One region of the Peribacillus muralis genome, then DNA from elsewhere that is predicted to be linked to it. Evidence: riboswitches for the same ligand, from Rfam matches in the RefSeq annotation. Region 1 holds a riboswitch; each other region holds the start of a gene.
The links. Region 1 has a riboswitch for cobalamin ahead of mmgD (citrate synthase). Riboswitches for the same ligand answer to the same signal wherever they lie in the genome.

Region 1 (5,125 bases):
GAAGCCTATTTTCTTCGCTATAAGACCAGCCATCGCATCATGGGTGCCTGGAATTTGTAATATGCCCGGTTCTTCCATTAGCTTCCGAAAACGAGCGGCTAATTCCGCTTGTCCCGACTGTTGATTAACGATCCAAGTCATCCTTTCAGTCCCCCTTAAATGATGAATAAGTCCATAAACTCGTTTACCTTCAAGTTCGAAAGAGCGCCAGGCTCCAAGCAAGCCTCCTGAATTCGGTTTTGCCGTTTATGCGAATAATGCGTGCTCATGTTATCCGTGAATTTTTTCGTTATTTTCGGAAATGCTTCTTCTCTTCTAAAGCGGTGCCCAAGTGGGTATTCGCATTCGACGAACTCCGATACCGATCCATCCTTATAGTAGATTTGGATGGCATTGGCGATCGAGCGCTTGCTCGGATCCAGATAATCGATCGTGTATTGTTCATTTTCGACAATTGTCATTTTATTCCTCAAGCGATCGATTCTTTCGTCAGCTGCCGCCTCATCCTCATAGTGGTCAGCTGTTACATCGCCGTGGATCAAGCCGACAGCCGTTATATATTGGATACAATGATCTCGATCTGCTGGATTGTTCAACGGTCCTTCCTTATCGATGATGCGAATGGCAGATTCATGTGTGATGATTTTGATTTTATCTATCTCATCCAGGCGATCCTTCACTTCCGGATGCAATTTCACTGCACATTCCGCTGCTGTTTGCGCATGGAACTCAGCCGGATAGGATACTTTGAATAAGACATTTTCCATTACATATGAATCGAGCTTGCGTGAAAGTTTCAATTCTTGCTTATTGAATAATACATCCTGGAACCCCCAGCCTGGTGCCGATAGAGCTGTTGGATATCCCATTTCTCCTTTGAGGGCCATCATGGCCAGTTGTACGGCCCTGCTTGTGGCATCGCCTGCCGCCCATGATTTTCGTGATCCGGTATTTGGAGTGTGGCGATACGTACGCAAGCTTGAATTATCGATCCAAGCATTGGATAAAGCATTGATGATTTCCGCTCTCGTTCCCCCCAGAGCTTTTGTCACCACAGCCGTCGTAGCCACCTTCACAAACAGGACGTGGTCCAATCCAACCCGGTTCAAGCTATTTTCCAGCGCCAGCACACCTTGAATCTCATGTGCTTTGATCATCATTTCCAGGACGTCTTTAACAGCTAATGCATCTTTTCCTTCTGCAATATTCACCCGGCTTACGTAATCAGCTACTGCCAAAATCCCGCCCAAGTTATCAGAAGGATGTCCCCATTCCGCGGCCAGCCATGTATCGTTATAATCCAGCCAGCGAATCATGCAACCAATATTGAATGCACCTTTCACTGGGTCAAGTACATATGAAGTCCCTGGGACGCGGGTCCCATTTGGAACGATCGTGCCGGGAACGACCGGTCCTAATAATTTAGTGCATTCAGGATATTGAAGCGCTAAAATCCCGCAGCCGATCGTATCAAGAAGAACGTAACGAGCCGTTTCATATGCTTCATCGCTAATGATCTCTTTCTTCAATACATAATCCGCAATGTCTTCCAATAACACATCCGTTTGATTGATACCATTTGTTTTTAGCATTCTCATCTTCCCTTTCGCGGCAAATTTGTTTATTATAATGATGGACGTTGGTCAGAACGTCCATCTGGCGGGCTAGTAATCTACATTTCCTTAATTGGAAATGACATTCCGGTTATGACGCTCGCCTATATAATTCACACGAGGTCGGAAGATGCGGTTGTTGGCATGCTGCTCAATCACATGAGCACATAAACCCACCGTTCTCGCACTAAAGAAAATGGGTGTATAGATGGAAATCGGAAGGCCGAGCATATAGTAGACCGGCGCTGCATAGTAATCGAGATTAGGATAAAGCCCTTTTTCCCTTTCCATGATCACTTCCCCCGCTTCACACATTTTATAAAGACGGTCGTCCCCTTTGGCATCACAAAGCTGCTTTAATGCTTGCTTCATGATTAATGCCCTTGGATCCATTTTCTTCATATAAACGCGGTGGCCAAACCCCATGATCTTTTCTTTATTTGCCAATTTCCCTTCAAGCAACCGTTCGAATTTGTCGACGGTACCCGCCTCCAATAGCATGTACATGACCGCTTCATTCGCTCCTCCGTGCAAGCTGCCCTTTAGCGAAGCTACAGCTCCCGTCAAAGCCCCATATAAATCGGAAAGCGTCGAGGCGATCACTCTTGCCGTGAAAGTGGAATTAGGCATCTCGTGCTCGCTATACAATAATAGAGATTGATCAAAAATTTTCTCTTCCACTGCCGATGGCACCTTACCCGTGATCATGTAGTAAAAATTGGAACTATACGACAAATCCTTATTCGGAAGAACCACCTCTTGTTTGTTCAGTACGCGGTAGCTGTTTGCAACGATGGCGGGAACCTTGCCTAGTAATTTGTAAGCACGCTCTAGATTCACCGAAGCTGAACGATCATCAATGTTTGCATCGTATCCAGCCAAAGCAGAAATGCCTGTTCTTAGCGCATCCATCGGATGTGTTTTCTCCGGCAATAGCCTTAATATCTTCAGGATCTCCACTGGGATTTCATATTCATTCTTCAATGCCTTTTCAAGTCCTGCCTTTTCCTCTGCATCAGGAAGTCTGCCTTGAAGCAGCAGGTTGACAATCTCCAAATATCCCACCGTTTCAGATAAATCGATAAGATCATATCCTCGTATTACAATCTCGCTCTGAACTGTATCCAGGAAAGATAATTTCGTTTCAGCCGCTATAATTCCATCAAGCCCTGGAGAATAATTTACTTGTTCCTTCATCTTTCATTCCTCCTCTGAATAGATCACCCATTGAAAGCGCTATCAAAAATTGTCGAAATTACTTGTAATTCAGCGATTTTCCCATTAAACTGACATAAAAAAAACAACTTCCATAGGAAGCTGTTAATTTACGAAAAGTACTCAAATAAACATGAGAAATGATGGAACATTTCCATGCCAAAAAAGTCCGCAATTAACACCCCCTATCCTCGTAGGTACTTGATGCACATTAATTAGGCAGGTCTCCTGGCTTATGATCTTCGCTCTTCGAACCCTTCCCATTTCCATTGCGGAAACAGTGGTTTTTTTCGAATCGCTCCCAAATACAGTTGCGGGACAGCGTCGGAATCTAACCGACTTCCCTTTTAAGCAGATAAACAACATTATCTGCACCTATTAATTTCATTATTTAATTTTCTACTTAAATATAACAAAATGTTCCAAATATTACAATTGTCTTTTTTCCTGTTTCCACTAACGTTTGCAACGGCGTCTGTCTGTCCACATTAAAGGTAGCGATTTGGTCCTTTTACCTATAACAAGCAAGTTATTAAAAATAGTTCATATTCAATTCATAACTTCTTTGTATACTACCGTTTATAATGAAGTACAAGAAAGGATGTTAATCAATGAAACAGGAAAAAAAACAAAAAGGCTGGAGCCAGTTCATCCGATTGGTGCAACAAACGAAGCCTTCTAAAATAATGATCGGAATTGCATTACTGTTAAGCTTAAGCACAACAGGTGTGAGTTTATTGGTCCCATTATTCACAAAAAATCTTATCAATGATTTCTCCCTTAGTTCGCTAAATGCGGAAAGGGTCACACTTCTCGTGCTTGCCATCATCGTTCAGGCATTGGCCAGTGGATTTTCCATCTATTTATTGAACAAGATCGGCCAATCCGTAGTTGCCGGCATCCGCGATCAACTTTGGAAAAAGTTGCTCGTATTACCCGTGAATTACTTCGATGAACATCCATCGGGCGAAACGGTCAGTCGGATGACAAATGATACAACGGTAGTGAAAGGCTTGATTTCGGAACACCTATCCAACTTCGTTACCGGAATCATCTCCATCGTCGGCGCCATGATCGTGTTATTTTTGCTTGATTGGAAAATGTCGCTGTTAATGTTCATAGCCATCCCGCTCTCCGTTTTAATATTACTGCCACTTGGGAAGAAAATGCACCGCATATCGAAAGGGATGCAGGATGAGACAGCAAGCTTCACCGCAGTCCTCCAGCAGGTGCTTACGGAAATCCGGCTTGTTAAAGCATCCAATGCAGAAACGTTCGAATATGAAAACGGAAAAAAAGGAATCATCAAATTATTTCAATATGGTTTAAAGGAAGCAAAAATCCAAGCACTGATCGGTCCGCTGATGAGTCTCGTCATGATGGCCTTACTCGTACTGATTTTGGGGTATGGCGGGATGCGGGTATCATCAGGAGCCCTTTCAGCAGGTGCACTGGTTGCTTTCATCATGTACCTTTTCCAAATCATCATGCCGATGGCGCAATTGGCAGCTTTCTTTACGCAATTCCAAAAAGCGACCGGGGCCACGGAACGCATCATTTCCATTCTGGATTCTGAAGTGGAGGAAGATGCAACGCTCAAGGTTCAAAATTCCAGCCAATCCATCACGGTCGAACACCTGGAATATCGTTATAATGATGGTGAACAAGTGCTAAAAGATATCAACTTCACGGTTGAAGCGGGCAAGGTGACCGCGATTGTCGGACCAAGCGGCAGCGGGAAAACGACCCTTTTCTCCCTGTTTGAGCGATTCTATAAGCCCCAGCAGGGCTCCATATCCATAGGCGGGACATCGATAAATGATTTCACGCTCCTTTCATGGAGAAGTCAGATCGGCTACGTCTCACAGGAAAGTCCGATTGTATCCGGTACAATTAAAGATAATATTTGCTACGGAATAGACCGGGATGTAACAGATGAAGAATTGAATCGGGTTGCCAAAATGGCGTATGCAGATCAGTTCATTTCCGATCTTCCAAATGGCTATGATACGGAAGTTGGCGAAAGAGGGATGAAACTTTCCGGAGGGCAAAGGCAGCGGATCGCCATCGCCCGTGCTTTTTTAAGAAATCCTAAAATCTTGATGCTGGATGAAGCTACCTCCAGCCTGGACAGTAAATCGGAACATGTCGTTCAACAGGCATTGAATGATTTGATGAAAGGCAGGACAACGATCGTCATTGCCCACCGCCTATCGACCGTAATTGGTTCCGACCAAATCATCTTCCTCGAAAAGGGGGAAATTACAGGCAGCGGAACACATAAAGAGCTATATGAA
Region 2 (5,125 bases), 750 kb from region 1:
AAATCGCTTTGATGTCGTCGCTTTCCAGTAAACCATTCACGACATCTTTTGCACCATGTACAAGGTTGAGGACACCCTTCGGAAAACCGGATTCATAGAATAGCTCCACGAGCTTCTCGGCAAGGATCGGTGTTCTTTCCGAAGCTTTGAGGACAAACGTGTTTCCGCAGGCAATCGCGAGCGGAAACATCCAAAGCGGTACCATCATCGGGAAGTTAAAAGGCGTAATGCCCGCAACCACTCCCAATGGATAGCGCCAGATCGATCCATCTATTCCGTCAGCAATGCCAGGCAAGGCTTCACCCATCATGAGAGTGGGAGCCGCAGTCGCAATCTCCACAACCTCGATTCCTCGCTGTACTTCTCCGCGGGCATCTTTTAACGTTTTCCCGTTTTCCATCGTTATGATTTCAGCCAATTGTTCTTTCTGCTCTTGAAGCAGAAGTAGGTATTTATATAGAAGTCTTGCCCTGCTCGGCACAGGTACCAATGACCAAGCTTGATACGAATTGTGAGCGGCCTGTACAGCTTGATCGACATCCAATTTCAACGACAGAGGTACATAGGCAATTATTTTTCCGGTTGCAGGATTAATTACTTCTTCGACCTCGGTACCATTGGAATCGACCCATTCTCCGTTGATATGGTTCTTCATTCTTTTTATATTTGTTGTAATCATTACTCCCCCACCTCTCCTTATATCCGGTTTGTCGAATGCTCACTAATTTTTTTGTAAAGGATGGACATGTCCTTTTCTCCATATCCATCCTTTATCGCTTCTTCATACAGGTCAAAAAGGATTTTGCTTAGCGGCAGCTCCACACCATTCTTTTCAGCAAGCCCAAGTGCGAAACGAAGATCTTTTCGTAGCAGCTCTAAAGAAAATCCAGGTTCATAGTTATCATTTGCGATAAAGCTCTTATAGTTCCGCTCGTAGATTCGACTCTGACCATAGCTTACGTTCAGCATCTCGAACAATCTTTCAAGATCAAGATTGCTATTCTTTGCAAGGTGAAGAGCCTCACTCACTCCTGCCGTATAAAATCCGATCAAGAGATTGTTGATCAGCTTTGTATTCGTTCCGCTGTCGATTCGATCATTCACATGAAAGATATTCTCGCCCATTGCATTAAATAAAGGAAGTGCTTTATCGAAGACAGGCTTTGCACCGCCTACCATGAAAGTGAGCGTCCGGTTTACCGCCCCTATCACACCGCCACTGACTGGTGCCGCGAGGAAATCGACATCCTTCTTCTTCGCAGCCACTTCGATGCGGACATTCAGGTCAGGGGCTACGGTACTCGTATCGATCAGCATAACACCGGATTCAACGAGATAAACGAGTCCTTTTTCTCCCAGGAAAACTTCTTCCACTGCGTTAGCTGATGGAAGGCTTGTAAGAATCACATCACATTGTTTCACCATATTTTCAACCGATACGCCAATCGTTCCTCCTGATTGATGAAAGGACATTTCAGCCTCTTCATTCAAATCCATCCCATACACGGTATAATTAGAAAGAAGTAAACTTCGTGACATAGGTAGACCCATATTGCCCAACCCGATAAACCCAATCTTCTTCATAAGGCTTCACTCCGTTCACACATTATATTTTTCTTGCTCCGCCATTCTTTCTGCGATTTCCCGTTTTTGTATAAACAGATTCCTGAAGAGTGGAACAGCAAGGCTGCGAACTTCATCCAACAGCACTTTTCTGCCCGCTTCATCTGATTCCGTTCCCGCTAAAATCAATACTGCCATCCCTTCAACTCTGCGGTACGCTTCTTCACAGATAACGTTGGTCATATTCTCTTTCAGCCGTTCCTTTTCCATCCCGTTCTTTTGTATCGCTTTTTCCGTACGCCTGAACGCAGAATCCATCACATGAATTTCCTTCATCATGTCTGCAAGCAGACGGGAATATTCTTGTTCCTGTTGGATGTTGATTTTGGCATGTATCAGCGCTTTCAAAGATTTGTTGAGTAGTCTTTTAGACAAATGGATGTAGTGCTGATTTCTGGTTCCCTCCTCATCAAGGAGAGGGGCCAACCAGGTGTCGCCGTATTGAAGTCCTTTTTTCATCAATAGTTTGGCAATCGTCAGACGATTTATTTCATTCGTTCCTTCAAAAATCCGGCTAATTCGGGCATCACGATATAATCGCTCCACTTCATACTCTTGCATATAACCATAGCCGCCATGAATCTGTAAGGCCTCGTCTATTATTCGATCAAGTACTTCGGAGCAATTTACTTTATTGATAGCACATTCGGCTGCATAGTTTGCCAGTTTCACCAATTGCTCATCGAGAGGTTCTCCATTATCGAATACTTTATCCAAGCTATCAGCCGTTCTGTAGGCTGCACTTTCCGCCCCATATATCGCAATTGCCATATCTGCAATTTTTTCTTGTATCATGGAAAAACGAATGATTGGCCGATCAAATTGTTTTCGCTGTTTCGCATAGTTAACGGCAAGCTCCAATGCTTGCTTCGATGCTCCGATATTTGAGAAGGAAAGCTTCAATCGCGCCATGTTCAGAATATTCAATGCTACATGATGCCCTTGCCCGACTTTTCCGAGAACATTCCCTGCGGGTACACTGACATCTTCCAAGATTAAAGTGGCTGTCGAAGATCCTTTTATCCCCATCTTCTTCTCTTCGGGACCGATGGAAACCCCTTTGAACGTTCTATCCACGATGAATGCAGTCATGCCGTTACTTGTTTTGGCGAAGACAACATATACATCGGCCACCTGTGCGTTCGTGATCCACTGTTTTTCACCATTCAGCAGCCATGCTGTCCCCTGCTCGTTCAAGACCGCCGTCGTTTTAGCGTTAAGCGCGTCTGATCCTGCGTTATTTTCCGTTAAGGCATAAGCACCAATCCATTCTCCTGATGCAAGTTTTGGCAGGTATTTTTGCTTTTGCGCTTCTGTTCCGTAATAGACGTACGGGAGAGTTCCTACGCCTGCATGTATATTAAAGGAAACGCTGAAAGAACCGCCAAACCCCATCTTCTCGGCTACAAGCCCTGACAGCTTTTTATTCAGGGACAGCCCTCCATATGACTCTGGAACCTCCACACTGAGTAAGCCGAGCTCTCCGGCTTCCCGAAACAGTTTTTTCACCTTGCCGTTATCGTGCCGATCAATCGACTCAAGCAGGGGCTTCACTTCGTTTTTGACAAAGAGTTCTGTAGTCTTTGAGATAAGATGATCTTCCTCATTAAAATCTTCTGGTGTAAATACTGCAATGTCCGGACCATGAGAAAATAAAGATTCATTACATTGAAGTTCCGCTTCACCCATTTCTTTCCTCCTCACTTCAACTTCACGATAGGACTTAATCAAAGGCGATACCTGAATGATTCCCCGCATCATTGTAAGCCCTTTCAAAAAGAATCAAAGGCTTTTCATTTCCTGCACTTCTTTCCGCGTTCACCAGCTTCAGATAATCATGTCAAATAAAAAAACAACTTCAAGAAGAAGTTGTTAAGTTTGAATTGATACGTAAATAAACATGTTTTTCCACGACAAAACAAAAACATGCTGATCAATCGCTCGCACTTAACACCCCCTATCCTCGTAGGTATAGATGTGTGCTGAAGCAGGCAGGTCTCCTGGCTTATGATCATCGCTCTTTCGAACCTTCCCATCTTCATTTTCTGAAGACAGTGGTTTTTTCGAATCGCTCCCAAATACAGTTGCGGGACAGCGTCGGGCTCCAACCGACTTCCCTATTATGTAGATGAAAAAATACTATCAATCTACACCTGCTTCTACACGTATTTAATTTTCCAATCAAACATATCAAATAATTTGAAAATTTACAAATAATTTCATTTAATACCAAAAGCTTTCTTAGGATTTTCAGAATTGAAGCCCCTTCAATATAGGACTCGATATCCCTCAGTTTTCATTAAACGAAAAAGAATCCATTCTTTCTTCGCCAGAGAACATATCTTTGATTTTTATTTGATCATTTTTCACTTCGTCCTCCCCAACGATGATGACGTTACGGAATTTCTCTTTATTTGCTTTATCTAAAGCTTTGCCGAGCCTTTTCTTTCCTAATTCACACTCCACCTTATATCCTTTATTCCTTAGCTGTCTTGCTACCAATAATGCGTGCTTTTCGGTATTTATCGGGATCACATAAAAATCCACATCAGGGTTTTCCACGATTTTTCCCTTTAATGGGAGCAAGGCAGTATAAATTACATCCAGTCCCAATGAGATCCCGACTGTCGAATAACTCCCATTCGTTCCGATCAATCCACCAATGGCGTTGTCATATCTTCCGCCACTGCCAATACTTGACTTAATGCTTTCATCAGATAAAAAAATCTCATAAACCGTACCGGTATATATCTCCAACCCTCTTGCTAAAAATGGATTGAATGTACATCGATCATCGACACCAAGGAATTCCAAATAAGATTCCAGCTCTTTTAATTCTGCCAATCCCTGCTTAACTTGTTCATTTCGTTCAGCTAATGGCGCAAAGTAACCTAACCTTGTATTATCAGCATCGGTTAAAAACCGATTAATGTATTTGATGGTTGCAGGTTGCAGCCCTTGTTCTGCCAGCTCCGCCGAAACTGCCTCCAATCCAATCTTATCAAGTTTATCAAGTATCAATATCACTTTATTGATCTTTTCATCTGTCGTTCCAAAAAATTCAAGCATTCCAGTTAATAATTTTCGATTGTTATAGTGAATACTTACTTTTAAATCAAGCTTGCGAAATGCATCCAATGCCATCATCATTAATTCCGCTTCAGCAATTTGAGATTCAATTCCCACAATATCCACATCACATTGTGTAAATTCACGAAGCCTGCCCGTTTTTATCGGACCATCCCTGAAGACTTTACCTATCTCATATCTTTTAAAAGGCATCCTTATGCTTGGGTTCATTGCAACTACTTTTGCAAAGGGAATAGTGAGATCGTATCGCAGTGCCAAATCTCTTTCTCCCCTGTCCGTCAAGGTATACATTTCCTCTAAAATTTCCGCACCCCCGCCGTACTTGGAAGCTAGCAATCCCTTGTAATTCAATATCGGTGTTTCCAATGGCCTACACCCGTATTGGATAAACACATCTTCTATTGTCCTTCTG
Region 3 (5,125 bases), 190 kb from region 1:
ATTGTCGTCTATTCAAAGCGGAGTTAATCGATAAATTCGGGGAGGAATTAAAATATGAAAAAGCCCTTCAAATTTTAGATGAAGGGTTCGAAGACACCGTTCAATACATGAATCATCCAGAAAAAATCAGGCAGCACATCCGCAGTACCAACTCGCTGGAACGTTTAAACCAAGAAGTTCGTAGAAGAGAAAGAGTCATCCGAATCTTTCCTAATACCCAATCAGCCTTCCGATTAATAGGTGCCGTATTAATGCAGTATCAAGACACGGTTTACGCTAAGAAAAAAGGATAGTCCAAGTACCTATTTTGTGAAACTTTCATCATGAATAATTTCACATTCGAACAGGACCGTCAAAGTGAAAAGCCTTTGACAGCCCTGCCCGAATGTGAGAGAAGATGATCATGAAAGTTTCGCAAAAAAATGTGTCAGGATAGAGTTTTGCGTACCTCTAAAACAGCTTTTTAATCTGAGGAAACATCAAATTATATGGTTGAAAACATTGTGTTAGTGAATTTACACAATAATAAGGGCTTGACTCGACTTTAGGTGAAAATGCAGATGGAATCTGATTAGCGACATATAGCTGGCGGGGAACGATACAAAAATTGCGATTATACGATCCAAAACGTAAACTCGCGAGTAAAGTCGTTAAATTGGCGAGTAAAAGTGACAAATTGGCGAGTAACGCTCCGAAATGGTGAAAGAAAGCAGTAATTTATAAGAGAATCCAGACCGAATTCGGGAGTAACGCAAGAATTTAACGAGAAACGGCCCCAATTGCGTGTGAAAAGCGCAATTTTGATGAGAACCCACCTCACATTGAGCGTTTCACTATACTGCACTCTTCATGGGTACTTAAAGATAATTAGATCAATTTCAGCCTATGAAGTAGTCGATAAGGTCACCTTACAGGCTCTCTTATTTACAAAAATCAATCTTCGGTATAAGGAGAAAGTGGAACTAAAAGAAGATGCCGTCTGTATATTGCAGACAGCATCTCCTATTAGTTTTTTTGCTATAAGTCCATAATGGTTCTAAGAAGCCCTAAGAGAAGGGCGATTGCCAGGACCCAAATGAAGAATCTTTTAAACATGTCGATACCTCGGCTATTCTTTGTGTTTGAAATGCCTTCATTTTAGCATAAATAAAGGAAGAAAGGCAGAGGCCATTGCCATCCCTTAATGTATGGAAGGATGCTTCAATATATTGGAGCATCCTTGTTCCATATTATTTAAATAAATCCGGGTAAACGGTTTTAGCAGCAAGCTCTACTGCTTCACCGATCCTTGGTCCGGGACGGGACATGACACTTTCATCAAGCAGATGGACATCATCGTTTTTCACGGCATCGATATCTTCCCAACCTTTACGTGACTTAATTTCACCGACGGCATCTTTAACATAGGTGGCAGTCGTAAGGATCGTTTCAGGGTTGCGCTTGACGACTTCTTCACCAGATATTTTTACCCAGCCCTTTTGGTCGTCAAAGACATTTTTAATGCCAGCGGTTTTCAGGATTTCTTGTTGGAAGGTTTCATCACCTGTTGTATAGATTTCTGGGGCAGGACTGATTTCAAAGTATGTTTGCTCTTGTTCATCCAGCGTTCCCACTTTTTCTTCGACACTTGCAATTTGGGATTTGATATCCTTCACCAATGCATCGCCTTTTTTACTAACTCCCATCACTTTGGCAATTTGTTCGATATCGCCGTATACGTCCTCGAAGTTGGCAGCCGATTTAATGATGAATATAGGAATGCCAGCATCTTCGAGTGGTTTCAGCGTCTCTTCATCGCCAACGGTATAAGCGATGATGGCATCAGGCTTCAGGGCAATGATCTTTTCTGCATTGATATTGACTGAATCGGAAACATGTTCTATTTTTTTGGCTTCCTCGGGATAATTATCGAAGTCCGTCACGCCAACCACTTTCTTCCCTTGTCCTAGGGCGAATAGAATTTCCGTATTGCTTGGCTGTAGTGAAACGACTTTCTCTGGTGCTTTATCGAATGTTATTTTCTTTCCAGTATCATCCGTAACTGTATAGGTCTGAGTCTCTTTCGCTTTGTCCGAATTTTTATCATCTTTTGCAGATTGATCCGTTACGCCACATCCTGTAAGGAAAAGGGCAAGCATAAGCACGGAAATCCAGCTGAATCTTTTAGTGAATTTCATTATTCATTCCTCCGTCTATTTTTTCATTGGTTTAGTAGGATAAGATTTGCTAACAAAAGGTATTTCTTCAATGCCTTGTCGCTTGTTGATATAGACTGCCATTACGAATAAAACGTTTGCAAGCAAGTGGGTGTAATCGAAAAGGATTCCTGGAACTTCCCTTTCCAGACTGACTTTGTGCAAAGCGCGAACGGACTTTTTGGCTTCGCTGCGACAGGCATGCAGGGCACAGGCCGCTGTTGACCCTTGGGGTAGCACAAATGTCTCGATCTGTTCTTTAACTTCTGCGACATACCGGTCATAAATCGAACTTAAATGATCCAAATCATCTTCGGTGATGGCTAGTTTTCCACGGACTGAACCATTTAGATGGTAGGCCATGGGCAGCAGATCCATTAAATCCCGGTAAACGTCAGGAGCATCCTTCATCAGCGATGCGGCCAAGCCGATTTGCGTCGTCAATGAGTCTGTTCGTATCTCAAAATCGACTGTGGAGGCGGATTCGCGCATGTATGGATAGCATAAAAAACGAAGATCTTTCTTTGCCAAAACTTTTCCTCCTTTACGTGGTTTGGTGAATGAGCTCCCGTATCGCTTTTCGCATCAAAACAAAAAGCCGACCAAGAGTTTTGGTCGGCATCGAGCATCCATGTATTCCCAGTAGAAAAAAAGATGGAAGACTGCCGTACAATCTCCTATCTTCCGAAGAGCATGATACGATAAAAAAAGGCAGGTCTCCTGGCTTGTGCGTCATTTTACTCTAAGAACCTTCCCATTTGAATCATTGAATGGCACTTAAAGTACGATCCATCATCAAATAGTGGTATGCATCTTATTTCATTAGCACTTACAGTTGCGGAAACAGCTTCGGATTAGAACCGAATTCCCTTTTAAGCTGACAAGGCAGCACCCTTTTCTGCAAGGTTCATATTCACTTAGGAATAGTTTACCATACCTTTTTCCTTAAGCTGCATTAATATTTTTGGAGAATTTCGTTTATGGTTTCCCGAATATCTAGTAAACTTACAATGTAAGGATTAATTGGTTGTTACTGTAAAGGTAAGCGGGATATAGATTGGAAATGAAATAAGTAATAGATTTCCCAGGAGGTAGAGAATGATCTTTAAGCAGGCAAATCAAAAACTTGAGAAGGTTCTAGGGAATATTGAAAAAGTGATTATCGGTAAGCGGGATATTGCAGAACTGAGCATTGTGGCACTGCTTTCAGGTGGTCATGTTTTATTGGAGGATGTTCCGGGAGTAGGCAAGACGATCATGGTCCGGGCACTTGCAAAATCGATAGGGGCAAGCTTTAAACGTATACAATTCACACCTGACTTACTGCCGTCTGATGTAACGGGTGTTTCGATCTTCAACCCAAAGGAACAAGCTTTCATTTTTCGGCCAGGACCGATAATGGGCCATATCATTTTAGCGGATGAAATTAACCGGACCTCGCCAAAAACGCAGTCTGCCTTGCTTGAAGCGATGGAAGAGGCAAGCGTGACGATCGATGGCGTCACAAGAGGATTGGAGAAGCCCTTTTTTGTCATGGCGACGCAGAATCCCATTGAGTATGAGGGAACATATCCGCTTCCGGAGGCACAATTGGATCGATTCCTGCTAAAAATGAAAATGGGCTATCCGAGTGCTGCGGAAGAAATTGAGGTCCTGCAAAGGGCTCAATACATGGCTCCGCTTGAAGAGTTGGAATCGGTCATCACTTTGGACGAATTGAGAGCTTTGCAGGCAGAGGCTAGAACGGTGATAGTGGATGACACGATAAAAGGCTATATTGTTGAACTCTCCAATCGAACGAGAAGCCATCTATCGGTCTATCTAGGCGTAAGCCCGCGTGGATCGATTGCCTTGATGAAGGCAGCCCAAGCGTATGCACTGGTCCAAGGGAGGGACTATGTTCTGCCTGACGATGTTCAATATTTAGCTCCGTACGTGTTTTCACACCGCCTGATTTTAAAACCTGAAGCGAATTATGATGGCTTCGATGCGGAAATGGTAATCCATGAAATTCTCGCGAAAACTCATATACCTGTGAAGCGGGCTCTGACATAATGCGACGCTTTTTTAATCTTCTAAAGAAAAACATGAATGCGTTCGGGCTGGTATTCCTTATGGCCATTTCTTTTTGCTTTGCGATGTTTCAAGGCGGTTTTGTCAGTTGGTTCATATTTTATTCATTTTTGCCGTTCGCTGCGTACGCCGCGATTTTGCTTTTTTATCCCCTACATGCCATTACGGTTGAAAGAAAGGCCAGCAAAAGGGAATGTCAGGCAGGTGAATCCGTTGAAATCGTCCTGACGTTCACCCGGAAAAATCGGCTGCCTCTCTTATTTATGGTGATAGAGGAGGAAATGCCAGACGAATTGGAAGATAGGGGAATTCATAGGAGGTTACTGACCTTCCCTGGATTCAAGCGTACCATCAGTATGTCGTATGTTTTGGAAAGCCTGCCGCGTGGTGACCATAGTTTTCAATCGATTCGCTTTTGGATAGGCGATTTCTTTGGGATGATTGAAAAGGAAGCGATATTCGATTCTCCATTGAATATTACTGTTTTCCCCCCATATCATGAGCTTGATTCCTTATATCTTGATCGATTGTTCAATCAGGGACAAGCAGGGTCGACAAAGAAAATACAGCGGGAACATTCAGTGGTATCTGGAGTAAGGGAATATCAGCCAGGTGATCAGCTGTCATGGATTAACTGGAAGGCGACGGCTAGAACGAGTGAAATCATGACGAAGGAATTCGAAGTGCAGAAGAATCAGGATGTATGGATCATCCATGATGATCAGCCATCGATTTTATTTGAGGAGACCATTGAAGTGGTCGCTTCCTTTGTGCACAGCATGTTAAAAAAAGGCATGAGGGTTGGGTATGCGAGTACGGGTTCGAGTCTAATCCTGCCTGCAGGGGGAGGCAGGCAC

Region 2: linked by a shared signal. The riboswitch ahead of ABE28_RS04450 (acyl-CoA dehydrogenase family protein) and the one ahead of mmgD (citrate synthase) in region 1 are both predicted to bind cobalamin.
Region 3: linked by a shared signal. The riboswitch ahead of ABE28_RS01780 (hypothetical protein) and the one ahead of mmgD (citrate synthase) in region 1 are both predicted to bind cobalamin.

What each region holds. Positions count from the first base shown of each region.
Region 1 is NZ_CP017080.1:166,147-171,271, reverse strand. Features, by position in the region: gene prpB (methylisocitrate lyase) at 1-141, opposite strand, end outside; gene prpD (2-methylcitrate dehydratase) at 156-1,592, opposite strand; gene mmgD (citrate synthase) at 1,683-2,810, opposite strand; cobalamin riboswitch at 3,030-3,222, opposite strand; gene ABE28_RS00940 (ABC transporter ATP-binding protein) at 3,440-5,125, shown strand, end outside.
Region 2 is NZ_CP017080.1:920,122-925,246, reverse strand. Features, by position in the region: gene ABE28_RS04460 (CoA-acylating methylmalonate-semialdehyde dehydrogenase) at 1-679, opposite strand, end outside; gene ABE28_RS04455 (NAD(P)-dependent oxidoreductase) at 697-1,584, opposite strand; gene ABE28_RS04450 (acyl-CoA dehydrogenase family protein) at 1,600-3,312, opposite strand; cobalamin riboswitch at 3,597-3,795, opposite strand; gene ABE28_RS04445 (histidine--tRNA ligase) at 3,913-5,125, opposite strand, start outside.
Region 3 is NZ_CP017080.1:361,077-366,201, forward strand. Features, by position in the region: gene ABE28_RS01770 (IS256 family transposase) at 1-293, shown strand, start outside; gene ABE28_RS01775 (ABC transporter substrate-binding protein) at 1,230-2,177, opposite strand; gene ABE28_RS01780 (hypothetical protein) at 2,193-2,687, opposite strand; cobalamin riboswitch at 2,889-3,106, opposite strand; gene ABE28_RS01785 (AAA family ATPase) at 3,294-4,250, shown strand; gene ABE28_RS01790 (DUF58 domain-containing protein) at 4,250-5,125, shown strand, end outside.